One region of the Lacimicrobium alkaliphilum genome, then DNA from elsewhere that is predicted to be linked to it. Evidence: predicted binding sites of a transcription regulator. Region 1 holds the regulator's gene; each other region holds the start of a gene.

Region 1 (7,913 bases):
AATCTTCAATAGCCTTACCCACACCCCTGCGCAGGCGCTTTTGCAGCTTGTTAAAGCCGTATTTTTGTTTGGCTGTCAGCCCGGATAATTCCATCAGTATCTGCCCGGTAAAAATCAGGCGGCGATTATAACGAAATAAACCTGAGGGAGCTATTCGGCTGCTGGGCAATTATCTATGCGGATTGGTGCTACTGTTGTTGCCACCAGCTTTCTATCAACCGGAAGTTTGCCTGATTGGCCTTAAACAGCAGGTCGAACAGATCACCGATAACAGGCACTGAGCCTATAAGCAGATCGAGGAGAATATTGAACAGCATACGTGTCTGCATACTAAAGGGTACGCCCAATTGTCTGCCCAGCCAGAATATTCTCAGTGCAGGCAATAGCATAATTGCATCACCCAAAAAAGGTACCAGCCCAACCAGCGAGTCCAGTCCGAAGCGAATACCTAAAATTGAAAACCTGCTGTCTGTCAGCTCGGCCCAGTATTGCGCCGCTTTCAGCTCAGCAGGATATGCCTTCTGCGCCAATGACAGAGCCCTTATTTTTGCATCGGACTGATAAAGCCTTCCGGTTTCAGGGTCAATACATCGCAATCCAGTGCATCAATAACATGCTCGGCAGTGTTGCCAATCAGCGCCGCAGAAATACCATGACGGCCAACAGTGCCAAGCACCACAAGCTCAGCATCGATCTTTTTGGCAATGGAAGGGATCACGTCTTCCGGCAGACCTTCTTTGACGAAACAGTGTTCATCTGCCACGCCGTGGGTGCTGGCAAATGTCTGCATAGACTCGATATGATGCTTTTTCACCGATTCATTAAAATCGGAAGGATCAAACTCAGGGATCTCTACGGCAATATTTACCGGCGTACCGGGGTAGGAATTAACCAGATTAACCTGGCCCTTGAGGGTTCGGGCAAACGCCAGGGCTGTATGGGTCACCTGCTGGTTCAGTGACTGGTGATCCTTATCCTCTGTGCCCACATTGACCGCAGCAAGAATGTTACCTTGTTCGGGCCAGTCATGTTCTTTAACTAACAATACAGGTACAGGTGCTTTACGCATCAGATGCCAGTCAGTAGGCGTGAAAATGACCGATTTCAGGCCACCATGCTCATGAGTGCCCTTAACAACCAAATCATAATGGTTGTCGATCACCTCATAGATGATGCTCTCATAAGGGCGGTTATGCCAGACCACCTTGGCATCAATGGCGATATCCTTGTCTTTTACCTGAGCGTTGACCAGTTCCGTCAGCCATTCAGTTCTGTCATCCACCACGGCCTGGCGCATGGTTTCACGCTCATCAACCGATAACATGGTGGTCATTTCGTAGGAAAAATCATAGATAGACAGAAAGGCCGTAATACTGGCACCGGTCTTTTGTGCGATTAACAGGGCCCGATTCAGCGCTTTTTGTTTTTCCGTCGTCGGATCGATAACAACCAACAGTTTCTTGTAATTGACCATCTTCTGTCCCTTTTCAGTAAAGATGTTATAAGCCTATGTACAATCTAACTTTTTTTCCAATCTATCAGGTAAAAAACGGAGTCATTTTTGTTTCAGATCAAGGTTTAGTAACCCTGCCTGCTAATCTTTACCAGCTAATACCGGACTTTCTAATGCTTCTTTAAGTAATTCCGGCTTTAACAGCGTAATAAACTTACCATCCACCTGGATCATACCCAGCTTCTGAAAGCGGGTAAGCAGTCGACTGATGGTTTCTACTGTCAGTCCCAGATAGTTACCAATCTCAGCCCGGGTCATACTGAGCCTGAACTGAGTGGCAGAGAATCCACGCTGATGGTAGCGATTTGCCAGTTGTGTCAGGAAATAGGCCAGTCGCTGATGGGCCGTGCGTTTGTTCAGCAGTAACAACATGTCCTGATCCGACTGAATTTCGTTACTCATCATTCGCATGACCTGCTGTCTCAGTCGTGGCAGATCGCCGGACAACTGCTCAAGAGTCTGAAACGGGATCTCACACACCATTGAGGTTTCCAATGCCTGTGCGGCTGTCTTGTGAACCTTGTTGTTGATTGAATCAAAACCAATAATATCGCCGGGCAGATGGAAGGCCGTTATCTGTTCCTCTCCGTCACTGGCAAGGGCGTAGCTCTTAAACGAGCCTGAACGTACCGCAAATAAACTTCCCAGAGGATCACCGGACTGAAATAATTTGTCATTTTTCTGAAAAGGCCGTTTGCGCTGAATTATATTATCCAGTTTGTCCAGCTCACTACTGTTCAGGGTAAACGGCAGACAGAGCTGGCTGATACTACAATTCTGGCAACTGATGGCACATTCGCGATGCTGATTCATAAGGCGACTAAAGCTCTCAATAAATAAACTATTCCTGTATCAGCTTAGCATTAACTTGATACTGTTCACCAGCAGACTAAGGTCTTATCGCACGTATGTCTCAATTTGCCCCGCAAATTGGTTCAACAACATATACAGGCCAAAACCCAGCAGGCACAGGGCAATGATTTTTTTAGTCAGCCTGTGGCTCAGTAAGGGCTTAAGCTTATGGCTGACCACGCCGAGACTGATCAGCGCCGGCAGGGTGCCCAGCCCGAACAGGGCCATCACCATCGCACCGTTGAATGCGCTGCCGCTGGCCAGGCTCCAGGATAAGGTTGAATACACCAGGCCACAGGGTAGCCAGCCCCAGATAATGCCATAGGGCAGGGCTGCCAGTGGATGCTTAAAAGGCAGAAACTTTTTTGACAGCGGCACCAGCGGTTTCCAGATTTTGCCACCAAGCCTTTCAAGGATCGCCAGCCCCCTCCACCAGTCACCGATATAGAGTCCCAACGCAATAAGAAAAAGGCCACCGAACAGATTCAGTACCACCAGGCCATGACTCACCTGGTGAGAGAATATCGCCCCCAAACTGCCAGTCACTGCACCGGCGATGCTGTAACTAAAGATTCGCCCGGCATGGTAGCTCAACATGTAGGGCAGGGCAGACTTTTGTACAGGAATGGAGAAGGTCAGGGCACCAACGATACCGCCACACATGGCCACACAATGAACACTGCCGGCCATGCCAATCAGCAAGGCCGCCAGCCACAGCGACTCAGCGTTCATTTTGGTTGTTATCCTTATCGGCTTCTGGTTTGTCCTCATCAAACAGAATGCTAGTACCGTGACGTTCGAGATCTTCAAATTGGCCGGATTTAACCGCCCAGAAAAATACCACCACGGCCAGGGTGACCAGCAGGATAGCTATGGGGATCAGGATATAGAGAATGCTCACGAACGCGGCCCTTTATTTAATAATCGCACAGAGTTAGCTACCACCAGTATCGAGCTCAGGGACATGCCGATGACCCCCATCCAGGGAGTAAGATAGCCTGCCACTGCCAGGGGCAACACCGCCATATTGTAACCTAAGGCCCAGCACATATTCTGGATGATTTTGCGCCGTGTGAGTCTGGCCATAGCAAAGAGCTCCGGCAGCAGGGCCAGACTCGGTGTAACCAGAATAATATCGGCTGCATTCTTAGCCAGATCTGTGGCTCCACCAACGGCGACGGAGACATCGGCGGCAGCCATCACCGGCGTATCATTGATACCGTCTCCGATCATCATCACCGACTTACCCTGTTTCTGCAATGCCTGCAATTTCTGCAGCTTCTGCTCTGGAGAGCACTGGGCATAATACTCATCGATAGTCAGTTCATTGGCTATCCTGCGTACGTTTTCTTCGGCATCACCGCTGATAATAACCCGCTCATAAGAACTAAGCCGATTGAGCGTCTCTGTTGCATCCTCTCTGAGGCTGTCTGTCACCGTAAAGGCCGCCAGCAATTGGTTTCCGTTTTCCAGAAATACATTACAACCCTGCAGATCTTCAGGTACCTTGTTACGTATCAGTCTGGCACTCCCCAATCGGTAGCCTGTGCCGTTAACCGTTGCGCACAGGCCGTATCCCGGCCTGACTTCCACATCACTGACCTGTTCCGTTGTCGGGGCATCAAATGCCCGGGCGATAGGATGCTCAGAATGTTGCTCTATTGCACAGACAACAGACAGAATATGTTGTTGTGGGTGAGCAGATAAATTGTGCACAGCACTGAGACTAAAACGGCCCTGGGTGAGGGTGCCTGTTTTATCAAAAGCCAGCACCTTGATATTGGTGATGGTCTCAAGCAGATCCGCCCGCTTTAACAATAATCCGTGCCGGTTCAGACTGGCCATGGCACAGGTCAGGGCAGATGGGGTAGCGAGCCCAAGAGCGCATGGACAGGTCGCCACTAACACAGCGGCTGTAATCCAGAATGCATCAGGATTTCCGACCCAGGTCCAGAAGCCCCAGGTGAGGGCGGCTATTAACAGCACCGCCATCACAAAATAGCGCGCTACTTTGTCGGCCAGCTGCGAAATGGCTGGTTTACTCAGCAGCGCCTGATCCTGCAAGCGCAGGATCTGATTCACCAGTGCTTCTTTAAGGGGCCGGGACACCTCCAGTGTCAGGCTGCTGTGCTGATTAATGGTGCCGCCATAGACTTTATCCCCGGCTTGTTTGACCACAGGTGAAAACTCTCCCGTTAACATGGACTCATCCACGTAGCTTTTACCCTGAGTGACAACACCATCCACAGGAATGGTTTCACCACTTCGCACCAGCACCACCTGGCCGGCCTTGAGGATCTTGGCCAGACAATCAGTTGTCTTTCCCTCGCTCAGTAAGCGCGCGGTAACCGGAACATACTGGCTCATATTGGCGGAGATTAACGCCGCCTGGTGACGGGATCGGTGCTCAAGATAACGGCTGATCAATAACAAGAAGATAAACATGCACACCGATTCAAAGAACACTTCCCCCTGTTCCAGTACAGTGGCTTTGGCACTGGCAATAAACAGCGCCCAGATAGCAATGGAGATGGGCACATCCATATTTACCGTAGCGGCTTTCAGGGCTCTTATTGCGCCTCTGTAGAAGCCGGCACCGGAAATCAACACCACCGGAAGGGTCAGCAGCAGGCTGACCCAGTGCAGGAACTGACGAATATCGTCATCAAGATTACCAAACAGCCCAAAATACAAGGCAAAGGCAATCATCATAACCTGCATGGTCATTATCCCGGCCAGGCCCATTCGCTTGAGGAATGACTGACTGGTACGTTTAAATTGCTCTTCATGTTGCTGTGGCTGAAAGGGCAGGGCGTGATACCCGATTTTCTCAATCGCAGCAAGAATATCGCTTAAGTTAATCCTGGCCGGATCCCAGCGCACAAGGGCCCGTCTGGCACTGGCATTGACGCCCACCTGAGCGACTCCGGCTAACACACTTAGCTTCTTTTCAATCAGCCAGGCGCAAGCCGCACAACTTATTCCCTCGATACTAAGCTGGATGACACTGAGTTTGTCGTCAGTGGTGACGAACTCTTCCTGTAATTCCGGCTGATCATACAGCCTGAGTTTATTCAGCGTCTGTTCCAGTGCACTGTCGTCAGCTTTATTCGCCGGTTCAGTACGAAACTTATAATAATCGTCCAGGCCATTGGCAACGATAGCTTGTGCCACCGCCTGGCAACCGGGGCAGCACATCTGCCTTTTTTCCCCGAGCACCTCAGCAATATAGCGGTTAGGCTCAATAACGTCCTGATGACAATGATAACAATGCACGCTCTGGCAACCTGATGTTAAGGGATAAAAACAATGGGCTCTTGCTGTGGCAACCCGACTACCTGATAGATCCGCCACTGCTGATCAAAAGGTTCGAGAGTAAGATGCCACTTGCCGGAGATATCACGGGGTAGCTCTGCGCTGTAACGTCCGACACTGTCCCGGGTCAACATCACCTGAAAATCATTTTCCTCAAGTGTCGGGTGCTGAAAGAACAGCTTAAGCGCCGTACCCTGTTCAGGTGCAGACCGGGTAAATTCAAGCACCAGCTTTTTTTGTCTGATGCTAAGGTGTGTTGCTATGCCCAGTTCTTCTGCCTTACGGACTTTATCCAGGCGCATATTAATGGCCTTACCTTCCTTGTAATAATCTTCGATGACCATACTGTCCTGGCCACTGGTGGCCAGTCTCAGTAAGTTGATACTCAAACCAATAGAAATCACAGGAATGGCTATTAAAAACCAGGGCCAGAACTGCTTGTACCAGGGTGGGGGCTTAGGGGTCATGATCTTCCGGTTCGCTTTAAATGATAAAAAGCCCCGTCAGAACGAGGCTTTTGGGATGAGCTGAACGTTTGTCTTATTGTTCCTGAGACAGACTGTATACATAAGCGGTAAGCAAATGGATTTTATTTTCACCCAGTATATCCTTCCAGGCAGGCATCACACCGTTGCGACCGTGGGTAAGGGTCTCAGTAACGGCTTTTTCGCTGCCACCATAGAGCCAGATATTGTCCGTAAGATTTGGTGCACCCATGGCGTAGTTACCTTTACCATCCTGTCCGTGGCAGGCCGCGCACGCGGCAAATCTGGACTCACCGGCCCGGGCAAGATCCGGATCCACCTTACGGCCACTCAGGCTAAGGGTGTAGGCGACGATTTCCTCAATACCTTTCTCACCAAAGGAATCTATCCAGCCAGGCATAACACCCTGACGCCCCTGCAATAAGGACGTCCGAATTTGTTCAGGACTGCCGCCGTATAACCAGGCATCATCGGTCAGGTTCGGGAAACCACGCATGCCACGTGCATCAGAGCCATGACACTGGGCACAGTTTTGTAAAAACAACCGCTGACCTACTTTAAGGGCCTCAGGATCCGTAGCCAGATCGGTGACATCCCGTTTGGCATAAGCTTCGAAAATGGGTCCAAAGCGTTCTTGTGCCTGCTGCATCTGGCGGTCATATTCCACCAGTTCGCCGTTTTCCAGCGCCTGCTCCGCTGCAGCACGGGACTCTTCCAGACTACGTACGTCCTGGTTTGAACTTTTCCAGCCAAGCAGACCGGCAAAGTTACCCAGACCAGGATACAAGGCCAGGTAAATAACACCCCATACGATGGTGACATAGAACATAATGGTCCACCAACGGGGCAGGGGGTTATTGATTTCCACAATACCATCAAAATCATGATGCATATCGTCGCCTTCCTCGACGCCGGTCATGTTTTTTAAACACCAGCGCAACAGAAGAAAGCAGCCCAGGATTGTCCCCAGGGTGATGACTGAGATAAAAATGCTCCAAAAGCTACTCATTGCTAGATGACTCCCGCTTATTTTGTTGTGCCTTGTCCTGAGCGGACTTGTCGTCGTCAAACACCAGATTGGCGGCTTCATCAAAGCCTTTTTGACTGCGTTTGCTGTACGCCCAGATAACAATGGCAACAAAAATGACAAAGATGGCTACAGTCCAGATGACGTTAATGGTGACCGCATCCATATCAGTTCAACGCCTTGCCAAGTGACTGCAGGTAAGCAATCAGCGCCTGCATTTCTGTTTTACCTTTGACCGCATCCTTCGCGCCTTCAATATCCTCATCGGTATAGGGCACACCAAAGTCGCGGAACACTTCCATTTTCTTGGCCGTCAGTTCACCATCAAGGGTATTTTCTGCCAGCCAGGGGAAACCCGGCATATTCGACTCAGGTACAACGGCTCTGGGGTCAATCAGGTGAACTCTGTGCCATTCATCGCTGTAACGACCACCGACACGAGCCAAATCAGGACCGGTACGCTTTGAGCCCCACAGGAACGGACGCTCCCACACGGACTCTCCGGCAACCGAATAGTGACCATAGCGTTCGGTTTCAGAACGAAAAGGGCGAATCATCTGACTATGACAACCCACACAACCTTCGCGAATATAGATATCTCTGCCTTCCAGTTCCAGGGCAGTGTAAGGTTTGAGCCCATCCACCGGCTCTGTGACCTGGCGCTGGAACATCAAAGGAGCAATCTCCACCAGAGCACCGAAGCTGATCACCACCAGAATCA
Region 2 (7,913 bases), 800 kb from region 1:
ACTGACCAGTAATACCGCGGCCACTGCCCAGTTAACCGGAAACAGTAAAATAATCGCGAGTAGTGGCGTGACTACAGCCATGCGTTGCTGAATCCGGTATCTGACCAGATACTGTGCAACAGCGGGAATATGTTCCAGCCAAAGTTGTTGCCAGAAAAAATGATTGTGCTGACGAACCAAAGCATATTGGCCTGACAGCAATTGAGCATGCAGTCTGTGTTGAAACTGCTGGCTGATACTCAGTTCAATGCGTTGGCTCAGGGCCTGACGAGACCATTCGAACATGACCCAGCTAAAAGCCGCACAACCGAGAGAAAATACATCGGATTGCTGTGCCGGATTAGCCTCCACTATCAGGGTCTGGGCAATGCTGCACAGGAACCAGTACAAGGTAATCTGGCTGACAACTGCGGCAACACCAAACAGGGTCAACAATAACAGGGCGGCCCGATGGGCCGCCCCGTTTGCATTCAGCCAGTTACTTAACTGGTGTTCCTGCGATTTATTACGCTCACTCATCCCTGTCCAGATCTTCTGTGGATTCGAGCCACATGGCGTTGATAATGCCAAAGGCACAAGCTAACAGTACGCCTAAAATCCAGGTGAAATACCACATAACTCGTCTCTCCTAATAAAGAACATGACTTTGATTCATTTGTGACTGCTTCAGTCGCCCACGCATCACCCAAAAGCTGTATGCGGTATACCCCAGTACGATGGGTACAAAAATACAGGCTACCGCGAACATGATCTTAAGGGTCAACAGACTGGAAGTGGCGTCCCACATGGTCAGACTGACATCAGGATTGGTAGAGCTGGGCATTAGAAAGGGGAACATCGACAGCCCTGCGGTCAGAATAATCCCGGTCATGCTCAGCGCGCTGCTGACAAAGGCCCAGCCGCCCCGGCCTTTCCAGGAGAACCAGGCACAGGCCAGCCCGGAAATAATACCGGTCAGTGGGGCAAGCATCATCCAGGGGTAGCGACCATAGTTTTGCATCCAGGCGCCGGTTTCCACCGTAACCGTTTTATTCAACGGGTTTGATGTGGCTAAGGTGTCCACTGCAGAGGTGATGACATAGCCCTGGATGCCAAAGGCAACCCACAAACCTGCCAGGATAAACAAAACAACAGTTGCCAGTGACAGCACCACAGAAACGCTTCTTGCACGGACCAGTAAATTATCAGCCGTTTTTAACTGTAGCCATGTGGCGCCATGGTTAAGCAACATGGCAACGGAAATCAGACCGGTCAGCAGCGCAAAGGGCGTCAATAACCCAAAGAAACTACCGGTATAGGTGGATCTCAGGTTGGCATCCATTTCAAAGGGTACACCAAGCAGTAAGTTGCCAAAGGCCACACCGAAGATTAGCGCCGGGATCAGGCCGCCTGCAAACAGGGCCCAGTCCCAGCTTTGTCGCCACTTTTTGTTCGGTAGTTTACTGCGATAATCAAAACCTAATGGCCGCATCCACAGAGCGATTAGCGTCAGCGCCAGAGCCAGATAGAAGCCCGAAAAGGCGGTGGCATAAATCACCGGCCAGGCCGCAAATATGGCGCCACCGGCGGTGATAAACCAGACCTGATTACCATCCCAGTGAGGACCAATGGTGTTAATCATTATACGGCGATCTTCGTCGGTTTTGCCGACCAGCGTCAGCAGCGAGCCGACGCCCAGATCAAAGCCGTCAGTGATGGCAAAGCCGATCAGTAATACGCCGATCAGGCACCACCAGATAATACGTAAAACTTCATAATCGATCATGCCTGCGCTCCTTTAACCTGCATATCAAGATTGTCCTGTTCGGCTTGTCTGGCAAGCTCTGATGGTCCTTGTCTGGCAAATTTTTGCATCAGATAAAACGCCAGGATAAACATCACCAGATAGAAGCTGGTGTACAGCACCATGGTCAATACCACATCGGATACAGACAAGTTAGATACCGACGCGTGCACCGGCAACACCTCAGCAATTGACCAGGGCTGGCGACCAAACTCGGCCACAAACCAGCCGGCTTCTGAGGCAATCCAGGGCAGGGGCAGGCTCCACAAAGCGGCTTTGAGCAACCAGCGGGGCTTGGTAATCTGGTGCTTGGTGCTATACCAGAAAGCGAGCACAAACAGAGCCAACATCAAAAATCCACTGCCTACCATCAGCCGGAAACTCCAGAATAGCGGTGCCACCGGAGGGATGCTGTAATCCATAGCTTTTTGTATTGCGGTTTCATCAGGCGCACTGATATCGGAAGTGAAAGGCTCCAGCAACATGGCATAGCCAAGGAAGTCTTTGTTAGCGTTGAAGGCTTCCATTTCCTGGGTTGTTGCAGTGCCACCCTTAACTCGCTCAAGCAGGCCATAGGCCTGACTGCCGGCAATAATCTTTTCTTTGTGCTGTGCTTTTAAGGCCAGTAAACCTGTGACCTCCTCATCCAAAGAACGGGTGGCGATAAGGCCCATCATCCAGGGTATTTTTACCGCATAATCAGTGGTCTGGGTTTCATCATTGGGAATACCAAACAAAGTGAAGGCCGCTGGGGGCGGCTGAGTTTGATACTCGGCTTCAATGGCTGCCAGTTTAACTTTTTGCACATCACCCAGCTCATAGCCACTTTCATCACCCAGTACAATTACAGACAGAATCGAAGCCAGCCCAAAGCTCGATGCGATGGCGAATGAACGCCGGGCAAAAGCAATATCCTTGTTGTTCAGCAGATAATAGCTGGAGATTGCCAGTACAAAGATAGCACCAGTGACATATCCGGCAGACACGGTATGTACGAACTTCACCTGTGCCACGGGATTAAAGACAACCTCGGCGAAGCTGGTCATCTCCATGCGCATGGACTCAATATTAAATTCGGCTCCCACAGGGAATTGCATCCAGCCGTTGGCGATCAGGATCCATAAGGCTGAAAAGTTTGAGCCTATGGCTACCAGCCAGGTCGTCATCAGGTGTTTGACTTTGGACATCTTGTCCCAGCCAAAGAAGAACAGGCCGACGAAGGTGGATTCGAGGAAAAAGGCCATTAAGCCTTCAATGGCCAAAGGCGCACCAAAGATATCGCCCACATAGTGGGAATAGTAAGACCAGTTCATGCCAAACTGGAATTCCATGGTCAAACCTGTGGCCACACCAATAGCGAAGTTAATGCCAAACAGCTTGCCCCAGAATTTGGTCATCTGCTTGTAGATTTCCTTACCCGTCATCACATAGACCGATTCCATAATCGCGAGCAGAAAACTCAGGCCCAGGGTCAGAGGCACAAAGATAAAGTGGAACATGGCCGTCAGGGCGAATTGCCAACGGGACAGTTCGATCAGGGTTTCATTCATAGGGGTATCTCCATTATCGGGCCTTGATCTGTGATTCAACTTTTGTCAGCGAATAGCCTGACACAGCCCACAATAGCAATATTTGATCCATATCACTTAATGAGTACCTAAAAAGTAATAGCTGTTCTTAACTTATTGTAAAAAATAGAGAAATTCTTTATTGAAAGAGTAAGCAGAAAAAAGGTTGAGACGGGGCTAATGGCTTTGACTATTTTTTCTGTCATAAATGACAGCTGAATAAACTTCGATACAGGTGCCGGTGTATTCCGGCACCTGTAAAAAGGCTATGCTGTTCTATTTTTCTTCGAGACGCTCAATACCCAGGGCTTTTAATACATACTTCTCGTACAGAGGTTCGCTGTTACCGGTTTTCATTTTACGCAGAAAGTACTTCTCGAAACCTATTTTGGCCAGATGCACCCATTTGCCTTTTTTAAACCAGGTCACATTGCGTGGTGGTATTTGTGGCATTGCCACAAAAGCCGCGCCGGTGTCTCCCATGTCAGCCAGACATATTGCATGCCATGTGCCTTTTCTCTGAGGTTCAGTGCCATCAATGATAATGGCTTTAAGGTTATGGGCGATGGCGGTCATCATAGTTTCAATCATATAACCTGTTTTCGGTGTGCCTGTGGGAACAGGTGTATCTTCCACCGGTGGAATGGCTACACAGACCCCACCGGAGAAAATATTCGGGTATATGGGTGAGCGCTGAAAGGCATCGGTTATCACAAAGCCTTTGGGGTTACACAACTTATCTACACCTGCTACTGCATCAACACCTGCAAAGGGGGGAATGAACATACTGTGCACAAAAGGCAAATTATGCTGCATATCTACATTGCCTTTTCTGTCCAGTTCGCTGAGCAGCATCTGTTTATCCTGCACTTCGTCTACCCGCACATTGCAAAGCCATTTAATGTCCCGCTGCCTGAGTTCAGACTCAAGCAGTGACTTGGAATCCCCCACACCGCCCAGGCCCAGATGGCCGATATAAGGCTCGCTGGTGACATAGGTGATAGGCACTTTGTGCCTTATTTTGGCATCCCTGAGGGCTTTATCCAGGATAAAGGCGTATTCATAGGCCGGTCCAAAACAACTTGCGCCCTGAAATGCACCCACAATGGCCGGCCCTGGCTGAGCAATCAGCTTTTCAACACTGTCCCGGCAGCGTAGCGCGTGGTCGAGGGTACAAACAGACTGGGTATAATTATCGGGACCAGCTCCGGGGATGCTGTCAAAGGCCAGTTTCGGGCCGGTGGCAATCACCAGGTAGTCATAATCGATGTGTAAGTTATCCTCAGTAAGCAAACGATTTTGCTTAGCTTCAATTGCTGTGACTCTGGCACAGACAAAATCAATTTTCTTTCTGTTCAGATACTTTTCAATCGGAATGGTAATGGCATCGGGTTCCCGCCAGCCCACCGCAATCCAGGGGTTTGACGGTACGAATCTGAATTCCGGGCGCTCATTAACCATCACCACCTGATGGGATTCACCAAGGGCTTGCTTTATTTCATAGGCGGCAGGCATTCCTCCGGTGCCGGCCCCCAGAATAACCACTTTAGCCATAGTTCCTCTTTCTTATATCAGTTACGTTGTAAAGCAACTGTTAACAAGTTTGGTGCCAGAATGTCCGGGCCCTGTTCTGGCGGCTTTCGCGCGCTGTTGATGAGGATATGTGGTAATAAGCTTGTGTCTGTTTTGTCAAATATGTCAGTATTGAGGGTAGTGTTTTGCCAAAAATGGCAGTTATTATGAATCTTCCTGTTATCCAGTCCATGATCGATGCGGTAGAGAAACCGGCGATTTTTATTACTCCTGATTATCGTATTCAGGCCGTTAATCAGGCGTATAAGGACACTTATTCGCAGCAGATCTATACCGGTAGCAGTCATTGCTATGAGATTTCTCATGGGGCTTCTGAGCCCTGTGATCGCCACGGAGAGGATTGCCCGCTACTAAGCTGTGCTCAATCTGGCCGAACAGCGAGGGTTGTGCATGTGCATCAGACTCCACAAGGAAAACAGCATTGCGATATTCTGATGCGCCCGATCAGGGATGAAGATGGCATGACCCTTGGATATCTGGAGATCCTCGACCGCATACTATACGCCTCGGCAGAGGTGGCAGAGCATAAGATGGTGGGACGAACTGAGTGTTTTAATAAATTGCTTAACCGAATTAACAGAGCGGCGTCATCGGATATCAGCGTGTTATTGCAGGGTGAAACTGGCACCGGCAAAGAGCTGGTTGCCCGTTCGATTCACGATGCCAGTGAACGCCACAGTAAACCTTTTATCATTATTGAATGTGCCGGGCTGAATGACGCGCTATTTGAAAGTGAGCTATTCGGGCATCATAAAGGCGCGTTTACCGGCGCGACACATAACAAGAAAGGGCTGGTTGAGGAAGCCGATGGGGGGACCCTGTTTCTTGATGAGATAGGTGATGTGCCGCTGCATTCGCAGGTTAAACTGTTACGTTTGCTGGAAACCGGAACCTTTCGCTCAGTAGGAGGTTTGCAACCTAAACGCTCAGACTTCAGGCTGATTTGTGCTACTCACAAAGATTTATTGCAGTTGGTTGAAGCAGGGGAGTTCAGGCAGGATCTATACTACCGGATAGCGGGGTTAACCTTGCGTTTACCGCCACTAAGACAACGACGGGACGATATCCCCTTGCTGATTGAGCAATTTCTTGGCACCGGATATAAAGGGCACAAAACCTTCTCTGCCCAGGCAATGCAATGCATCACAGCGCACGATTTTCCCGGTAACATCCGGGAACTGAAGAATCTGGTTGAACAGTCCGTATTGATGGCCAATGATGATGTTATCTGGCCTGAAGATCTGCCCGTTGCGTTGCAGGAAAGAGGCGAAGTGCAAGGAACAGCGATTACCTCCTTACAGGAGCATGAGCAGCAGTACCTGACTAGGTTGTGCCAGACCTACCAGGGCACGCCGGAAGAATTAGCCAGACAACTGGGTGTCAGTGCCCGCACACTCTACCGCAAACTACAAAAATATGGCCTCAAACTGAATAAGTCCTGACTTATGCTGTCAGCTCAGGGCAGAACTTAGCCTGCAACAATTGCATAAACTTCATGGTGTCAGGATCTTTGATGCGGTAATACACCGTCTGCGCTTCTTTGCGGCATTCCACCAGACCTTGCTGGCGCAATACCGCCAGATGCTGCGAAAAAGCCGACGGGCTTAAATCAAAGCTCTGATGCAGCGCACCTACATGCAATTCTCCGCTGGCCAGTCTGCACAGGATCTGCAATCTGTGCTCATTGCCTAAAGAACGCAAAAAGGCCGCCGCCTCGGCGGCTTCCTGCTGATGTAAAGTTATATTTTCCACATGCGTTACCTGCTACAAGGGATTATTTATGCCGTGCCAGTTCTGCTTCGGTTTTAAAGCCAAACACCTTACGCAGCACTATGGTGGCCGGGCAAAACCCGGTAAATGACTGCTGGAATAAATTGGCGCCAATAAACACCGTCAACCAGACAAAGTATGGGTGCACCCATACCGTCAGGGCCACGGATAATAACACCATAAAACCGGCAAAGGCAGTCAGGGCTCTTTCTGCGCTCATTATTTCTACTCCCGGGTTAATGTTAAATCAGTGGTTCACTTAATGACCACTGAACTCAGATCACTGCAATCCGTTAAAAACTGTATCGAATCCGCCCATACAGATTATTGTTGTCCTTAAACTGGCCAAAAAAACTGTGTTCATCTTCGCCAAAAAACAGGTTCATTCCGGCGCTCATACTCCAGTTATCATCCAGACGGTAATCCAGCGCCGGGCGTAGATAACCGTCCTGATCTGTCGGTGAATAGAACGTGAATAAGGACAGGCTCAGATCATCGCGCTGATTACGCCAGGTCAGCCGGTTGGTCAGTACCACACGGTTTTGCTCTGCTTCCCAGTCTGGAAAAGGTGAGTTAGCCAGCAGTGCGGCATGGTTTTGTGTATGTTCCAGATAAAACTGAACACTACCGGTCAGGCGAGTGATCACTTCCTGCTCATAGCCCAGCAGCGCGCGCCATTGGCTATTGGGAATGCGGGGATTTTCACCTTTGCCATCCTCTTTACTGCGATGATGACTGATTTCAGCATTAAACAGGCCGCTGCCCAGAGGCATGCGAATGGATGCACCAAGGGTTTGTAGGCCACTGAACGTCGGAACACCCTCCGCACTCAGAGCTTCAGGACTTTTGTAATACCCATCGTAGGCATACAAGGCCAGCTCCTTTCCTTTAATATTACGGAACAGCCGCAATGCCCATTCATCGCCTGAAGGGCGTTTTGCATTAAAGCCAGGTTGCGGGGCAATCACACCGCCGGCCCTGGGATTGAAAAAGGAAAAATAATCGCCGCTGATATAGTTGTCGCCGTCAAACTCCGGGCTGTAAACCAGATCCAGATTGAACCAGTCAAAATAGCCAGAGGCTTTAACGGCATCAGATGGGGCTTTGAGATATTCATCTTCGCGTCCGGCAAAAAAGGATTGCCAGTCTTTGGGGAACAGATCATTGAGAAACAGATAGTCTCCGGTGCCCCAGGTCAG
Region 3 (7,913 bases), 610 kb from region 1:
TACAACAGCCTTGGCGGCACCATCAGAAATTGTGCTGGTGGCGCAACGCCATGGGGTACCTGGCTGTCCTGCGAAGAAACCTTCCACGGCTGGAACAATGGCCCTCAGGGCTATAACCATGGGTATATCTTCGAAGTACCCGGATTTGGCATTTCTGATGGCCAGCCAATACGCGAAATGGGTCGCTTCTCACATGAAGCCGTTGCAGTGGATCCGGCTACCGGTTACGTGTATGAAACAGAAGATGCCGGTTCATCGGCGTTTTATAAGTTTGTGCCCAATGGGGAATGGGGCAATCTCAAAGCCGGTGGCAAACTCTACGCCATGGTGCTGGACAACACCAGCCGTATCGATCTTCGCGGCGGCCTGACCGAAGGCACGGTCTGGAATGTCAGCTGGCAGCAAGTGGATGATCCTGATGCCACCTCCCAGCGCTGCTTTGATCAGGCCTCAGACGCTGCCATCATCGAACGTGGCGAGGGCTGCTGGTATGACGACGGACGTATCTACTTTGTTTCCACCTCCGGTGGCGCGGCCAACCTGGGCCAGATTTTCTGCTACGACCCACGTAAAGAAACCCTGACCATCTTGTTCGAATCTCAATCAGCCGACCAGGTAGACGGCCCCGACAACATCGCCATCAGCCCAAGAGGTAATATTCTGATGTGTGAAGATGGTGGCTCCAACCCTAAACGCCTGGTGGGCCTGACCAAAGAGGGTTCAACCTTTACCTTTGCGGAAAACATTGTGGCACTGGATCGCGGTGATCTTGCAACAATCGACGCAGTTTATCCTGGCACTATGGAGAACTTTGTTGATTCCGTGGGTGACTCCACCGATGGCAGTAACCGTCGCAGCTTCACCAGCAGAGAATGGTGTGGTGCCACCTTTTATGGTCGTTGGTTATTCGTCAACATCCAGTCACCCGGAATCACCTTTGCTATTACCGGCCCCTGGGAAAACGGCGCCCTTTAGCCACTGGACAGGAGCGGCGTCAGGCCTCTCCTCTTTTCAACTAAACATTTTATTTAGGAAATGATCATGCGTGTACTAATCATAAGTTTTGTGTTGCCTTTACTGCTCACATTCAGCCCACTCAGCCAGGCCGACATACTGTCTTTCGCCGGTGACGGGGACTATAACGGCAGCGTTACCGGCGATGACGGCTGGCGCTTCAACATGGGCAGTGGTGAAATGGATTTCTGGAACTTTACCCTTGACCAGGAAACCAGTCTGTCGGTAAACATCGTCTCTGATATCGTTTTTGGTCTTGGTCTGTATAGCGGTGAACTGCAAACGGACCCGGGTTTCATGTTTTCTAACACAGGCGATTTCAGTGGTTTGTTCGGTGAATCTATGAGTTATATTGCCGGAACTGACCCCTTTACTCCGTTCAGCGGTAACAGCCTGAGCAATATCATGCTGTCAGCCGGCTCCTACACCCTGGCTTTAGGCGGCAATGATGCGGGTTTTGATATGTTCTCGGATTTTGATTATTCGATGAATATATCAACTCAGGCAGCAGCAGTGCCAGAGCCGGCCTTGGGCGGTTTGTTCGCACTGACACTGTCAATCCTGTTAATACAGCGCAAACGGCTGCTGAACTAATTCGGTATTCTGTTGACGTGCTCAGTTATCAGTAAAAAAACGAAAGGTCTTTCTCACCGCAGAGTCGCTGAGATCGCAGAGAAGATAAATATTAAATCTCTGCGTTCTCTGCGGCTCAGCGGTATACTTTCCCTCAGCAAAAGATCACTGGATGCCCGATAACAGCGTTCGGGCACGACGATTATTAACACCCATCCCTTGCAGCCTGCTGGTAACGCAGCGGATCTGTCCGGCTGCTTCATACAGAGTAAACTCTGCGTTCTTTGCGACTCAGCGGTAAATCGTGTTTTGTGCGCTCGAAGCTAATTCAAAGGCTCGATGCAATCCAGCGGGCATACCGCAATGCAGGCCGGGCTGTCGTAGTAGCCCTCGCACTCGGTGCACAGGGCCGTATCGATTTCATAGATACTTTTCCCCATTGCTATCGCCTCATTGGGACATTCGGGCTCACACATATCACAGTTGATGCAGTCTTGGGTAATAATCAGGCTCATAGCATCACTCCTTATCACAACGAATCAAAAGACCATAGTCAGTATCAATCTCTGGCGAAAATTGCAGATAGCGGCGGTATCCCGAACCCGGTGCAATAGCTTGTGGATTGCCCTGCTGGTCAGACATACTTTGCAGCACAAACTGATGATTGCCTTTTGGCGTCATCAGCATCAGTGTATCGCCGACCTGAAAGCGGTTTTTCACCTCCACTTCCACCCATCCACTGGCAGGATCCCAGCCCAGCACTTCTCCCACAAACTGCTGTCGGTCACTTAAAGAGGCGCCCTGGTTATAATTCTGTAGCTCGGACTGAGGGATATGACGGCGCAAAAAGCCTTCGGTATAGCCGCGGGACGCCAGCCCTTCGAGCTCCCGCATCAGTGCTGTATCAAAAGGCTTACCGGCCAGTGCATCGTCTATGGCCCGGCGGTAAATCTGCGCCGTGCGGGCCACATAGTAAAATGACTTGGTTCGCCCCTCTATTTTCAGTGACTGCACGCCCGCTTCGATCAGTCTCGGCACATGTTGTATAGCACGCAGGTCTTTGGAATTAAGGATATAGGTACCATGCTCATCCTCGTACATGGGCATAGGCGCATCAGGGCGTTGTTTTTCCGTCAGCAGCACCGGTTCTGGTGCCGGGTAATGTTGTACGCCAGGGAGTGATTCATCGCTTTGAACCGGGATAAGATCGCCATTTAGCTGTTCCTGTGCACCGGTAATATCATACTGCCAGCGGCAGGCATTGTTACAGGCGCCCTGATTAGGGTCCCGTTTATCCATATAGCCGGATAACAGACAGCGGCCTGAATAGGCCATACATAAGGCACCGTGCACAAACACCTCCAACTCCATATCAGGCACTTGTGTACGAATACCTTCGATTTCCTGCAGTGAAAGCTCTCTTGATAAGATCACCCGCTCAATGCCCATCTGTTGCCAGAATTTCACCGCTGCCCAGTTCATGGTGTTGGCCTGCACCGACAGGTGCAGCCGCACATGGGCAAAGTGCTGCTTTAGCAGCCATATCACGCCCGGATCGGAGACAATAAAGGCATCGGGATTCATTTCGGCAATTGGGGCAATATCGTCGATAAAGGTGGTTAATTTAGCGTTATGGGGCGCAATATTCAGCACCACATAAAATTGCTTGCCTTGTTGATGAGCTTCGCTGATACCCAGAGCCAGGCTGTCCGGATCAAAACCATTGTTACGCACCCGCAGACTGTAACGGGGTAAACCGGCATAGACGGCATCGGCGCCATAAGCAAAGGCATAGCGCATGGCCTTCAGGCTACCGGCAGGTGAGAGTAGTTCGGGATTCATTTAAACCGTCTGTCTGTTGAAAATCACTGACGGCTATTATGCAAATCCGGGCCTGGCGGGTGTTGATCTGGCTCAATCTCCTACCCATTACGCCGGATTGTCTATGTGGCGGATAGCAGCTAGGATGCGCATTCAGGTTAACAGGAGACAAAAATGCCAGCCAAAATCGGAATTTTAACCGTCAGTGATCGCGCCAGCCGTGGTGAATATGAAGATCTGTCCGGCCCTGCCCTTATCGATACCCTCAACACTTATCTGAGCAGCGAATGGCAGCCGGTTTACCGTGTAATAGAAGACGAACAGCCATTGATTGAACAGGCATTGGCGGAACTGGTTGATAACGAAGGCTGTGCCCTGGTAGTCACCACTGGCGGCACCGGCCCGGCCAAACGGGATGTCACCCCGGAAGCCACTGAAGCGGTATGCGATCGCATGATGCCGGGTTTTGGTGAACTGATGCGCCTTGAGAGCCTGAAATATGTGCCCACGGCGATACTCTCACGCCAGACTGCTGGTTTGCGGGGTCAATCGCTGATTATTAATCTGCCCGGTAAACCCAAAGCCATACGCCAATGCCTGGATGCGGTGTTTCCGGCCGTGCCCTATTGCCTTGATCTGATGGAGGGGCCCTACCTGCTCTGCAATGAAGATGTGATTAAGCCCTTTCGGCCCAAATCCAACTAAAAAAGCAAGCCTGCGATCGTTACTCTGTGTCCGGCAACTCAAGATCCAGGGTTTCAATGGCAGACAATGCCGCCTGCAACTGGCCTTCAGCACAGAGTCCCAGCATTGCCGCCTCTTCGGCGGCCTGTCTGGCCGTCTGCAGACACAGTGCCCGAACCTGCTCTGCCCGTGAGATACTTATCCTGACTGATTTTTGCATACTGTGATTGCCTGATATCAATACGCCAGAAGCCGTCTTTTTCTGTCCCTGGCCTGGTATTGAGGTTAAGATTGCCGATTCCGTTTTAACAATAACTCACAATAGCTATGCTGCCACAACACCTGCTTAATCCCAGAGAGATTGCCAGACAAGCCGCCACCAGAGCTTATATTCCTTATAGCAATTTTGCCGTAGGGGCTGCGCTGATTCTTAATGATGGCAGCATTATCCCCGGCTGTAACGTGGAAAATGCCAGTTACGGCCTGAGCAATTGTGCCGAACGCACGGCCCTGTTCAGTGCTCTGGCTAATGGGCACAAAGCGAAGGAATTCGCCGCTATGCTGATTTATATGCCCGGAGAGACACTCTATTCTCCCTGCGGCGCCTGTCGCCAGGTGATTGCCGAGTTTTTTACCGCCCATGCAATGGTTTACGCTACCTGCGACAACGACAACTATCAAAGCTGGCGGGCTGACGAATTACTCCCGGGACTTTTTAGCCTGGAAAATTAACGGTAAACGAATAAACATACGACAAGCATATAGGGACAATGATCACCGCAGAGTCGCAGCGCACACGGGAGTTTATAGTATCATGCCCGAATGGTGTTGTCGGGCATCCCGTGCCTTTGTGTTAAGGGTGGCAGAGGTCACTGGATTCCGGCTAACAACATGCCGGAATGACGGTATCTTTTATATCTTAATGGTAAATAAAAGGGCGCTGGGCTCCCGCCAACAGCACGCGGGAGCGACGTCCGGTCATGCCCGAGTGTTGTTATCGGGCATCCAGCAGCCTTTGAATAGCCAAACTCGCCACATAAGCATTGAGTCATCAAAGGTGCCGGGTGGCTCTGTGCTGAAAAAGGTTTTTTCTGCTGTCGTTCACGACACCTGTTCTACTTCACCAATAAAGATGATTTCTTAAGGTATTCCTGCCCTTGCTTTTTGACCTTATCAAAGGCCGCATGCTCTGAACCCAGGTGCACCTCTTCAAGTGTTTCGGCGATATTATCCAGTTCCTTATCCATACGCTGCAAGGCATTTTCCAGGGTATAAGTGAGCTGGTGAATCTCTGCCATATCTTCCAGACTGAGTTCTGACTTTTCAATTATGGCTGCCAGCTTCTGATTATAGGCAGACAGATTGGCTACCGCTTGTTGCAGGTTTTCTGAAGACTCGCCTTTAAAATGATCGGGGCGTTTGTCTTCACTGGCCATAGCGCTGGCAGAGAATGTCAAAGGTAATACTAAACACAGAGATAATAATTTTTTCATGGATGACTTCCTTATTTTAGACCCACCCATCTTAATAATAACTATTTCCATTTGCAATTAATCCTTTAGGATTAGTTTTTTTAGCGCTCAGATACAGCCCCCGCAACTGCCACAGCGCCAATCGGCGGCATTAACGGCGCGGTAAAACCAACACAGATGAGCTTCATCCACAGGGATATGGTGTTGTTCAAAAACCTCCATCAGCCAGTGAATGTTCTCTTCAATCCACTGAAGTTCTGGCGTGCCCTCAATAAAGTCATCTTCGTCAGGAAATAAATAACTGAAGTTGCCATAGGTATCCATATCGTTTTCTGCCCGCTCTGACGGCAAGGTCAGCGGCAGGCCCTGATAATGGATAATCCAGTGGCCGAGACACAGGGTATGCCCCTGCGCCGACCATTTCGCAGTAAAGGGATTGTCATTGCTCATCAGATTAATAAATCATGGAGACACAATAGAAAGTAGGTCGGGATTTATCCCGACAAATTCTTCATAGCCAGACTTCATTGTCGGGTTGAAACTCTACCTACTGCATTAGAATTATCACCCTCCTGCAACCGGCTTCGCTAATGGCTGGCTCCGCTGTCGGGCTCAAGCCCGACCTACTGCATCAACGGTGAGCCGTCCAGGCCAAAGTCAAAGCCCTGGATATCGGCGGTGCTTAGCAACTGAGTGATATATTGAGCAATGGTTTTTCGCTTCACCTTGGTATCCAGGTAGTCCTGAATGTCCTTTCTAACATGCTCAAAGGGCAGCGGTTTACCCTCAACTCGCCGGACAATCTCCACCAGATGGAAACCATAACGGCTCTCCACCGGTGTACTCATCAGCCCTTCGGGTGCAGCAAAGATCTGCCGCTCAAATTCCGGTACCGTCTGGCCCTTGGTTATCTGCCCCAGATTGCCGCCCATCTGAGCAGAGGGGCAACCTGAATGGCGCGATGCCAGCTGACTAAATTCACCGGGAGTCTGAGACAACTGCTGCAGCAGCGTATCCGCCATTTCACGAGCCTCACCACGCTGCTGAATATCATCCGGATCCGCCACCAGCAATATATGCCTGACCTCAAGCAAGGGTGCAGTTCGAAACTTGTCTTCATTGGTCTGGTAAAAATGCGCACATTCCGCCTTAGTGGCACAAGGCAGATTGGCATCAGCTTCGATCAGTTGTTCTATTAGTGGTTCTTCCTGATGACTTTCCAGTGGTTTGTCCGCTGGCCAGATTTCCAGTTCTACGGCGCGCTGGCGCACTACCTCACTGATAATCAATGCCTGGGTGGCCTTGACCATAGCCCCGCGGCGGCTGTCCGAAGGGTGATACTGCATTTCCGCGCTGATTCTGTTGCCATCAATCTGGCTATGATTCACGCTGACACTGGGGATATCACTGACGATCATAAGTTACTCCGGTTTATTGCAGGTCGGGACGCGAATACAAGACAAAATTTATCCCGACACCTGATATGAACCTGTAGGTCGGGATTTATCCCGACAAACCATGCCTGACGGCAGCTTTCGCTGTTGGACTAAAGTCCAACCTACAGCCCGATTCCACTACTTCTGTCTGACGACCTGATAATTACGGTTAGCGTATTTCACCGGTACGCTCCAGATATGCACCAGGCGGCTGAAGGGGAACAGTGCAAACAAAGTCACACCCCAGAATACGTGAGCACGGTAGATCCAGTGTACGTCACCGATAAACTCAATGGCTTCGCCCGGACGGAAGGTCAGCAAGTAGCGCGACCAGCTCATCAGATTTTTCATCTCATTACCGTCCATATGGCCGGTTGAAACAAAGATTGAGGCAATGCCCAGCAACAGCTGGATATAAATCAGCAACAGAATCGCCGTATCCATGGTACTGCTCGATGCCCTCACTCTGGGGTTAAACAGGCGACGGTGGACTAAAATGGTCATACCGATAAAACACAGCACACCAAAGAAGCCACCCACCCCCATAGCAATCAGCTGTTTGGTCGGCAGGTCAATGCCCAGCCAGGTCCAGACTTCATAAGGGATCACCAGACCGGCAAAGTGCCCGGCAAAGATCATAATAATACCGATATGAAACAGGTTACTGCCGAGGCGGAAGTTCTTACTGGTCAGGATCTGACTGGAGCCTGCCTTCCAGCTGTACTGGCTTCTGTCATAGCGCAGCAGACAGCCGGCGAAAAAAATCACCGAAACGATGTAGGGGTAGATCCCAAACACCAACATATCAAAAAAGTTCATGGTCAGGCTCCTCGCGCTGCTTGAGTTGAAACAGGGGCGGCATCCATCCAGTTAACCGGCACATCCTGGTCCCGGCGCTGGGTTTCACTTGGCT
Region 4 (7,913 bases), 1.6 Mb from region 1:
TCATAGTCATAGGGGCTGCCATGGCCCTCGATAAACAATTCAGCCAACCGTAACTGCGCTTTGAGATTACCCAGACTACCGGCTTCTCTTAAGAAAACGATAGCCCTGTCGATATCCTGCTGCACCAACCGGCCCACGGCATAGTAGCGGCCTAATTGTTCCATTGCGGCAGGCAGGCCTTGCTCGGCAGCCTCATGCATATAGTGTATCCCCCGTTCCGGGTCGGCTTTAAGACACACTCCCCAGGCCAGCATATCTCCCCACAGAAACTGATAAGCAGGCAGTTTCAGCGTTGTCGCCCGCGCTTCGATATCCTGCACTAGCTGGCAATCATCCATCACCACCCGATCGAGATGGGTATTTTCATTAATCATGGCGATTAACTCATCCTGAGAATAGATCTGTACGGCTTTGAGTTCGCTTTGCTGGGCAAGTGCAGGCACGGCTGCCACAGCCAGTAAACATGCACCAAACAACGTTCTAATCATATTCTCATTCTCCCGCACAGGACAGTTGCAGATCATCACCAGCTTTTTTATCGGCAAAAATGCCTAATGATAAAGCTCTGATCAACAGGATCAGCGTCAGTCACACCGCTTTATACGGTTAATGGCCTCGCGTAAATATTCACGGGGACTGCCGAAATTTATCCGCACAAACTGTTTATCACCAAAATCTGCTCCGGGTGAAGGACCGACTCCCCGGTCTTCGAACCATCGCTGTGGATTATCCATCCCCAGGCCACTGGCATCGATCCAGGCTAAAAACGTCGCCTGGGGAGAAATCAGCTGCAACCCCTCAATTTGGTTGATTTGCTCGACCAGATAATCTCTGTTGCCACGCAAATAATCCAGCTGCGCCTCATACCAGTCATCACATTGGGTAAAGGCGGCTTCAGTAGCATACAACCCAAGCACATTGACCCAGGGCACAATACCCATCGCCGCCTGATTGAACTGACGACGCAAGCGGGCATCAGGGATAATCGCAAAGGCCGCACCAAGCCCGGCAATATTAAAGGTTTTACTGGCCGCCATCAGGGTAATGCTGTTGGATTTCAGCGCTTCGAGTTTGCCGGCAGGAAGGTGCGAAGCCTGATCATCAAGAATCAGATCACAGTGAATTTCATCGCTGCACAGCGTGACCCCATTACGCTGACAGATATCTGCAACACGGGCTAACTCCTGCTCAGTTAACACCGTGCCGACCGGATTCATTGGATTACACAATACAAACAGCTTAGTTGCCGGATCGGCGGCCTGCTTTTCCAGCTCGTCAAAGTCCAGCATCCAGCGTCCGTCCTGTTCTAGGGTCGGTATATCCGCTCGCTGCAGTTGATTTAATTGTGGTGCCGCCAACAAAGGCGGGTAGTTAGGCACCTGGATCATCACTTTATCACCGGGTTCACAACATGCCTTACAGGCCACATTAAAACCTGGTACCACGCCAGGCATCCACACTATCCAGTCCAGCTCAATTTGCCAGTCATAACGTCGGCTTAGCCAATCTGCCACCGCCTGTTTTGCCGGTTCGTATTGGGCAGGAAGAGTATAGCCCAGTACCCCATGTTCAATACGTTTAGTCAGGGCATCGAGAATAGGCTGAGCACATCTGAACTCAGTATCCGCCACCCACATAGGCAAAACATCCTGGCCCTTATACTTCTGCCACTTGAAAGAGAAGGTGGGCTTACGATCGACAATCTGGTCAAAATTCATACTTTTCCCATAAAGTTGTTAATGCTATTGGCAAGTGCAGACAAAACTGACTACTACTTTATTAAGAGTGGCATACAAGACGCAACTTTGATCTGGAACAACTTATACCCCTTTTTAATCAGGGATATTGAGCAAATTGATCCTGGTCAAAGCATCGTGGTCTTTACCGGAACATACTCAGGCAAAATGACGAGGAGATAAGATGATGCAAGATAAAGACAATGTGGGTGTCTGGGATACCTTAATCCGCTCAGTGCTGTCATGCATTTTACTGGCAGTGGCAGTGGAAGGTATATTTCCTGCCGCAGTCAGTATTGTTCTGGTTGTTGTCGGCCTGGCGCTCTGGACTACCGCATCAACCGGTATTTGCTGGTTGTACAAGTTGTTCGGCATAGATACCTATCACCATGCCCGATAAAAGTGTTTTAAAAAGGCGCCGATGGCGCCTTTTTAAACTGAGTCTGAAGCTCATCTAAAGGGCGTAGACAAACAGCAAACCTAATACCAGCCCACTCACCCCGAAAAAGCCATATTCTACTTTAGATTTCATCTGTACATCGGCGGCAGCCGGTTTATACGTCATGGCCATGATAATGCTGCTGACACCGAGCACAAAAGCCAACAATGCCAGACCAAATAAAATTGCTTCAACCCAATTTCCCATAAATATGCCTCAAACGATGAATATGAGTCTATTATGCCGTAAAAGTGCTAACTGATCAGTGCACCAGATCAATTTTTTGCGCAGCTTTGATGTATGGCTCAAACGCCCACTAAATTGTGATATTGACCAAAAGGCTCTGTTATCACCGTCCTGACAAAGAGCACAACCCATTTAGAAACAACAGGTTAGATTTTTGGCATAAGGGTTGCTGTATCCGACACTGTAGAATAATTTTTAATATGAATTGAGGAATACCGATGAAAACACTGCTCGCTTCACTGCTTGTTATCAGCTCATCCGCTATAGCGACCGATTGTAATGTTAATCTTAAAGGCGATCTCAGTCTTGAAAAAGGCATTCTGACTCTGTCGACCCAGGACAATCAACCTCTGGTACTGGATGGAACCGGGGCTACCTTTAACGGCAATACTATGTCGCTGAACACACAACAGCAGCAACTGCTAAACCAATATCATCAACAGGTATCCGAACTGGCTCCGCAGGTTGCAGGAATTGCCATGGATGCTGTTGAGCTTGCCAGCGAAGGAATTAACAGCGCGTTTGGCGAGTTACTCGGATATGACGATGAACTGGTGCTGGAGTTCAGCGAGGAGATGAGCATGCTAAAAGAAAAAGTCTCGCAACAGCTCTACGCTGAGGATGGCAGTATTCGGTTTAACTCCGTGCAACTCAAAGACGATAAGTTTTTCGGACCGCAGTTTGAGTCTGAAATCGAACAGAAAGTTAAAAAAATGGTGGCTCGCTCTATGGGCAGTCTGATGATGGCGATGGGTAAGCAAATGCTTTCCAGTGGTGGCGATATGAAAAACTTCGAGCAGCGCATGGAGAATTTCGGCGAGAATCTAGAACAGCGCATCACCAGCAAAGCGGAGATCATAGAAAAAAGAGCCGACAGCCTTTGCTATGATCTGGCCAGGCTGGATGATCTGGAACAGCAAATAAGCCACCAGATTCCCGACTTATCTGAACTGGATATTGTCAGAGTTGAGGGCGATCGAAATCTGATGTAATGATCAGCACAGACCTGTCCATGGTATATTGCTAATCTCTTATCAGACCGAGGGTAATCTGTGACACTATGATCAGTATCAGCATTTGTGGTTGCGGCTGGCTTGGACAGCCGCTGGCGTTTCAGTTTTTGCAGCAGGGATACCGGGTGCTGGGCACCTGTCGTCACAAACACAAACAGCAAAAATTATCCGCTGATGGTATCGAAACCTGGTTATTTCAATTGGGCGATCCTCTTCCCGACGCCATCGCCGGAGCAGATATCTGTATTCTCAATATCCCCCCCAATCGTAAAACTATTGAGCCGGTGTCTTTTGTGCACTCAATCAAACTGCTGACGGACCAGCTTCTGAGACGAGGCTGCCAGCAGATCCTCTTTATCAGCACCACATCTGTTTACGGCAACAGTCAGGGTAAGGTGGATGAACAGACCGCACCAACACCAAATACGGCTTCAGGTTTTGCTCACATGGAAATAGAGCAATATCTTCTGGCAACGGGCAAAGCCAGCATATTGCGCCTGGCAGGACTGATCGGCCAGAACCGGCATCCGGTAAAATTTCTGGCGGGCCGCACTCTGGATAAAGGCCATCAGAGGGTCAACCTGGTGCACCTTGAGGATGTGTTAAAGACCATTATTGCAATCATTAAAGGAAATCACTGGGGTCAGGTATTTCATCTGTCCGCCACTGAACATCCAACCCGGCAGGACTTTTATTGCCAGGCCGCAGGGTTGGCTGAGTTAGCACCGCCTGTTTTCACAACGGATAAGGTTAGCAGCGGGCCGGGTAAAGAGATTGATGCCAGAGCAACCCTGAGGCAGCTTGGCATCAGTCTGAACTATCCTGACCCTATGCAAATGCCGGTAGAACTGAGCTGATGGCCCGGCGCTTTTCAGGAAATTCAGAACAGCAGGTTCTTACCAAAAAATATGGTCGAAACCGTGTTCACGAAGATCACCGCCAGGATCACCGGGATAAAGGTACCGAGGGAGAAATTCACGTATTTCTGCAAAAATGACCCGGCAAAACTGTCATTGCCCTGGCTGATTTCTGCATCAAAATTGTGTTTCCTCCAGCGATAGATCACAAACAAACAGAGCAAAAATCCGTTTAATGGCAAAATAGTCTCGTAGAAAATATCGTAAACCAGGTCAAAAAAGGATTTGACCAGTGGCTGGCCTTCAGCATCCAGACCATAGCTGGTCAACTCTGTAAATATCTCAACCCGGCCAAATGACAATGCACAGATCACTGCCAGCACAATCATGGCGCTGCCCAGAGATAACAACGCTGTACGACGACGCATCCCTTTACCATCCATCAGACTGGCTACGGGCACTTCAATAATGGACACCAGAGAGGTCAATGCTGCAAAAAATACCAACAGGAAGAAGAAGCTGGCAACAAAGGAGGCACCTAAATAACCGATATTGGCCTGCAGCGCCAGGAAGATCTTCGGCAGAAAGGTAAAGATCATGCTGATACTGGACTCAGACAGCTCACTGAGCTGTACGTCAGGATTAAAAGAGAACACCGCAGGCAGGATCAGCAAACCTGAACCGGCAGCAACCAATAGAGATAAGCCCGCCACCATTTTTCCGGCCTGAATGATATTATTGCTCTTCTGGATATAGGAGCCATAAGTTATCAGGATCCCCATCGCCAGAGAGAGGGAGAAAAACGCCTGCGCCAACGCACCATTAAGTACCTTGCCGGTGAGCTTGTCGAAATCAGGAATCAGGAAAAATTCAACCCCCAGCATGGCATTGTCCAGAGTCAGAACATAAATCACCAGCGCCATAAGCATCAGAAACAGCAGCGGCATCAGTACGCGGGCCGCCTTTTCGATGCCTCTTTTGACCCCTCCCTGAAGGATCAGAAAGGTCAGGCCAATCACCACCGCCATATACACAAAAAGTTCATTGCTGTTGATAAACTCACCGAAACTGCCCGGGGATGCCAGAAACTCCAGTTGTCCCATCACCGACTTGGCCAGATAACCGAATATCCACACTGTGATGACCAGATAGAATACGCCGATCATAAAGGGCGTAATCACAGACATCCAGCCAACGGCCCGCCAGGCAGGATTCTGGCCAATCTCAGTATAAGCACCCAGGGGGCTCTGGCGGGTATGCCGGCCCAGACTCATCTCGGCCAACATTACCGGTAAACAGATAAAAAACACAAAGATGGCATACATGATTAAAAAGGCGGCACCACCGTTTTTGCTGGCCATTACCGGAAAAGCCACCAGATTGCCGATACCAACAGCCGAGCCGGCCGCAGCCAGTACAAAGCCAAGGCTGGAACTGAATTGTTCACGTTTCATTAGTGCGCGAGCTCCCTGATTCTTATTAATTGTTATTTAGAGCGTGTTCATCTTTGGTGTATGAATGTTATCTAATACCAGAGATCAACACGAGCTGGTCAGCGGAAAGGATATTAACAGCAGCGTAACAAAAAGTCTTTGTGCCTCAACGGATTTATTCGTCTACTGATGCGACTATTAATCACCAGGGAATTGTTTTGCCCTGCCAGTCCAGATAGTAAGGCGCGTGCCCGGGGTCAAGGTGTTGCAACTGCTCAAGAAGAAAACCTGCAGCCTGTTGTGGACTGAACAGTTTGTGTTCGGGGACTCTGTCCTGAAAGGGTTTGGATAAGGGTGTATCCACCGTACCCGGGTGATAACTTACCAATACGGTGTCCGGGAAGCGGCGCCGGTATTCTACCTGAGCGGTTTTTACCAGCATATTCAGCGCCGCCTTGGAGGCTCTGTAGCCATACCAGCCGCCAAGACGATTGTCACTGATACTGCCGACTCTGGCACTGATAAACACTATTTGTGCAGGCTTTTTCCTGTCTAAGAGCACAGGCAGGTGTTTTAACCACAAGGCAGGGATAATGCTGTTAACGGCAAAATACTGTTGCAGATGCGCGGCATCCAGTTGCTCAATTTTTTTCTCCGGTTGTAACTGTCCATCGTGTAACAGGCCCACACAACAGATAAATTGGTCGATGTGTACTCCGGTTTCTGCCAGTCCCTGACAATAGCGGGCGATATTGATATCGTCATACTCAGCTATCTGAAACTGCCGGACCGGAGCAGACAGCTCCTGCTGGTGGCGACGGCTGACTGCAAAAATACTGTTCTTGTAATGATCGTCACTAAGCTGCCTGGCCACTTCTTTGCCAATGCCACCACCGGAACCCACTATTAAGGTCGTCTTCATTATCTCTGGCCTGTCGACACGAAAAGCCTTGATACGTATAAAAGTTCACTTTGGATGACTTGAATATGGGTAATATCAGTCCCATTACCTTACTTTGACAACCTTTTGGGGAAGCCATCATGGCAAAGAATTTACAACAGGCAACATTAGCAGGTGGATGCTTCTGGTGTCTTGAGTCGGCCTTCAATGGCCTCAAAGGCATTGAGTCGGCTTATTCCGGTTATGCTGGCGGTCATGTTAAAGAACCATCCTATGAACAGGTTTGTCAGGCCGACACAGGTCATGCAGAAGTTGTCAGGATTACCTTTGATGCCGATGAAATCAGTTACAAAGAGCTGCTGGAGATATTTTTTGCCCTGCATGACCCAACGCAGCTAAACCGTCAGGGCAATGATATCGGACCGCAATACCGCAGCGCCATCTTCTACCACAACGATGAACAGAAAGAGCAGGCCCAGGCTCTGATCGACGAGCTGGATAAACAACAAATATGGCCAGGTAAGATCGTTACTGAAGTGACAGAAGTAAACAATTACTATCAGGCAGAAGATTATCATCAGGACTATTTTACCAATAATCCCCAGAACACCTATTGCAATATGGTGGTTGCGCCCAAACTGGCTAAATTCCGGCAGAAGTTCGCTCAGCGACTGAAAAAATAGCGCCGCAGACTATCCGGATTCATTATTGGTTGTCTGAACAGGCCACACAAACTCTGTTGCGGCCTTCATCCTTGGCCCGGTAAAGGGCATCGTCGGCACGATGCAGCAGATCTTCTGCACCTTCTCCTTCTCTAGCTTGTGCCAGCCCCAGGCTGCCGGTAAGCTCCAGTTCACCGACCAGCTCCCTGCAATCCAGTTTACTGATCGCCCGGCGCAAACGCTCAGCCAGCGCCAATGCATCTTCCAGGCTGGTATTGGGCAGCAATAAAGCAAACTCCTCCCCGCCCCAACGGGCGATGGAATCCACTTCACGACTGTTATCACGAATACATTGCGCAACCATGATCAGTATTTTGTCACCAATAGCGTGAGAAAATTTATCATTCACCTTCTTGAAATAATCCAAATCCAGCAAAATCAGACATAAAGGACTCGAATGACGTCTGGTTCTGGACAACTCGCGAACAATAGCCTCATCAAAGGCCCGCCTGTTGCCAAGACCCGTCAGTGAATCCTGTCGGGCCTGGAGCTCAAAGGCTTCAGACTGCTGACGAATTTTTTCAAGTAAATCTGATTTTTCTTTATCGGCCCGCTGCAACGATTCG

Evidence for each region. The regulator FNR, encoded in region 1, switches genes on or off when oxygen is low (the NO sensors DNR and NnrR bind a similar motif). The targets are predictions, from matches to a motif close to TTGATCTAGATCAA.
Region 2: the regulator FNR is predicted to act here: its motif matches at 3,416-3,429, upstream of AT746_RS06020 (cytochrome ubiquinol oxidase subunit I).
Region 3: the regulator FNR is predicted to act here: its motif matches at 3,492-3,505, upstream of yegQ (tRNA 5-hydroxyuridine modification protein YegQ).
Region 4: the regulator FNR is predicted to act here: its motif matches at 1,855-1,868, upstream of AT746_RS02425 (YgaP family membrane protein).

What each region holds. Positions count from the first base shown of each region.
Region 1 is NZ_CP013650.1:2,119,465-2,127,377, reverse strand. It holds gene ttcA (tRNA 2-thiocytidine(32) synthetase TtcA) at 1-94, opposite strand, end outside; gene AT746_RS09695 (DUF4112 domain-containing protein) at 189-530, opposite strand; gene uspE (universal stress protein UspE) at 542-1,474, opposite strand; gene fnr (fumarate/nitrate reduction transcriptional regulator Fnr) at 1,595-2,326, opposite strand; gene AT746_RS09680 (sulfite exporter TauE/SafE family protein) at 2,411-3,097, opposite strand; gene ccoS (cbb3-type cytochrome oxidase assembly protein CcoS) at 3,087-3,266, opposite strand; gene AT746_RS09670 (heavy metal translocating P-type ATPase) at 3,263-5,641, opposite strand; gene AT746_RS09665 (FixH family protein) at 5,659-6,147, opposite strand; gene ccoP (cytochrome-c oxidase, cbb3-type subunit III) at 6,221-7,174, opposite strand; gene AT746_RS09655 (cbb3-type cytochrome oxidase subunit 3) at 7,167-7,358, opposite strand; gene ccoO (cytochrome-c oxidase, cbb3-type subunit II) at 7,360-7,913, opposite strand, start outside.
Region 2 is NZ_CP013650.1:1,324,319-1,332,231, forward strand. It holds gene AT746_RS06005 (ABC transporter ATP-binding protein/permease) at 1-519, opposite strand, end outside; gene cydX (cytochrome bd-I oxidase subunit CydX) at 512-616, opposite strand; gene cydB (cytochrome d ubiquinol oxidase subunit II) at 629-1,765, opposite strand; gene AT746_RS06020 (cytochrome ubiquinol oxidase subunit I) at 1,762-3,333, opposite strand; gene AT746_RS06025 (NAD(P)/FAD-dependent oxidoreductase) at 3,628-4,905, opposite strand; gene AT746_RS06030 (sigma-54 interaction domain-containing protein) at 5,091-6,386, shown strand; gene AT746_RS06035 (ArsR/SmtB family transcription factor) at 6,388-6,696, opposite strand; gene AT746_RS06040 (YgaP family membrane protein) at 6,719-6,934, opposite strand; gene AT746_RS06045 (hypothetical protein) at 7,008-7,913, opposite strand, start outside.
Region 3 is NZ_CP013650.1:1,509,917-1,517,829, reverse strand. It holds gene AT746_RS06890 (PhoX family protein) at 1-975, shown strand, start outside; gene AT746_RS06885 (hypothetical protein) at 1,042-1,608, shown strand; partial or broken gene AT746_RS06880 (YfhL family 4Fe-4S dicluster ferredoxin) at 1,920-2,102, opposite strand; gene yegQ (tRNA 5-hydroxyuridine modification protein YegQ) at 2,107-3,429, opposite strand; gene mog (molybdopterin adenylyltransferase) at 3,583-4,113, shown strand; gene AT746_RS06865 (hypothetical protein) at 4,133-4,312, opposite strand; gene AT746_RS06860 (cytidine deaminase) at 4,420-4,824, shown strand; gene AT746_RS06855 (DUF6746 family protein) at 5,208-5,585, opposite strand; gene AT746_RS06850 (hypothetical protein) at 5,673-6,014, opposite strand; gene AT746_RS06845 (peptidylprolyl isomerase) at 6,188-6,982, opposite strand; gene narI (respiratory nitrate reductase subunit gamma) at 7,139-7,819, opposite strand; gene narJ (nitrate reductase molybdenum cofactor assembly chaperone) at 7,822-7,913, opposite strand, start outside.
Region 4 is NZ_CP013650.1:504,436-512,348, reverse strand. It holds gene AT746_RS02440 (tetratricopeptide repeat protein) at 1-488, opposite strand, end outside; gene AT746_RS02435 (MalY/PatB family protein) at 585-1,718, opposite strand; gene AT746_RS02425 (YgaP family membrane protein) at 1,921-2,136, shown strand; gene AT746_RS02420 (hypothetical protein) at 2,191-2,382, opposite strand; gene AT746_RS02415 (DUF2884 family protein) at 2,640-3,413, shown strand; gene AT746_RS02410 (SDR family oxidoreductase) at 3,482-4,291, shown strand; gene AT746_RS02405 (sodium-dependent transporter) at 4,315-5,745, opposite strand; gene AT746_RS02400 (SDR family NAD(P)-dependent oxidoreductase) at 5,927-6,646, opposite strand; gene msrA (peptide-methionine (S)-S-oxide reductase MsrA) at 6,766-7,308, shown strand; gene AT746_RS02390 (two-component regulator propeller domain-containing protein) at 7,331-7,913, opposite strand, start outside.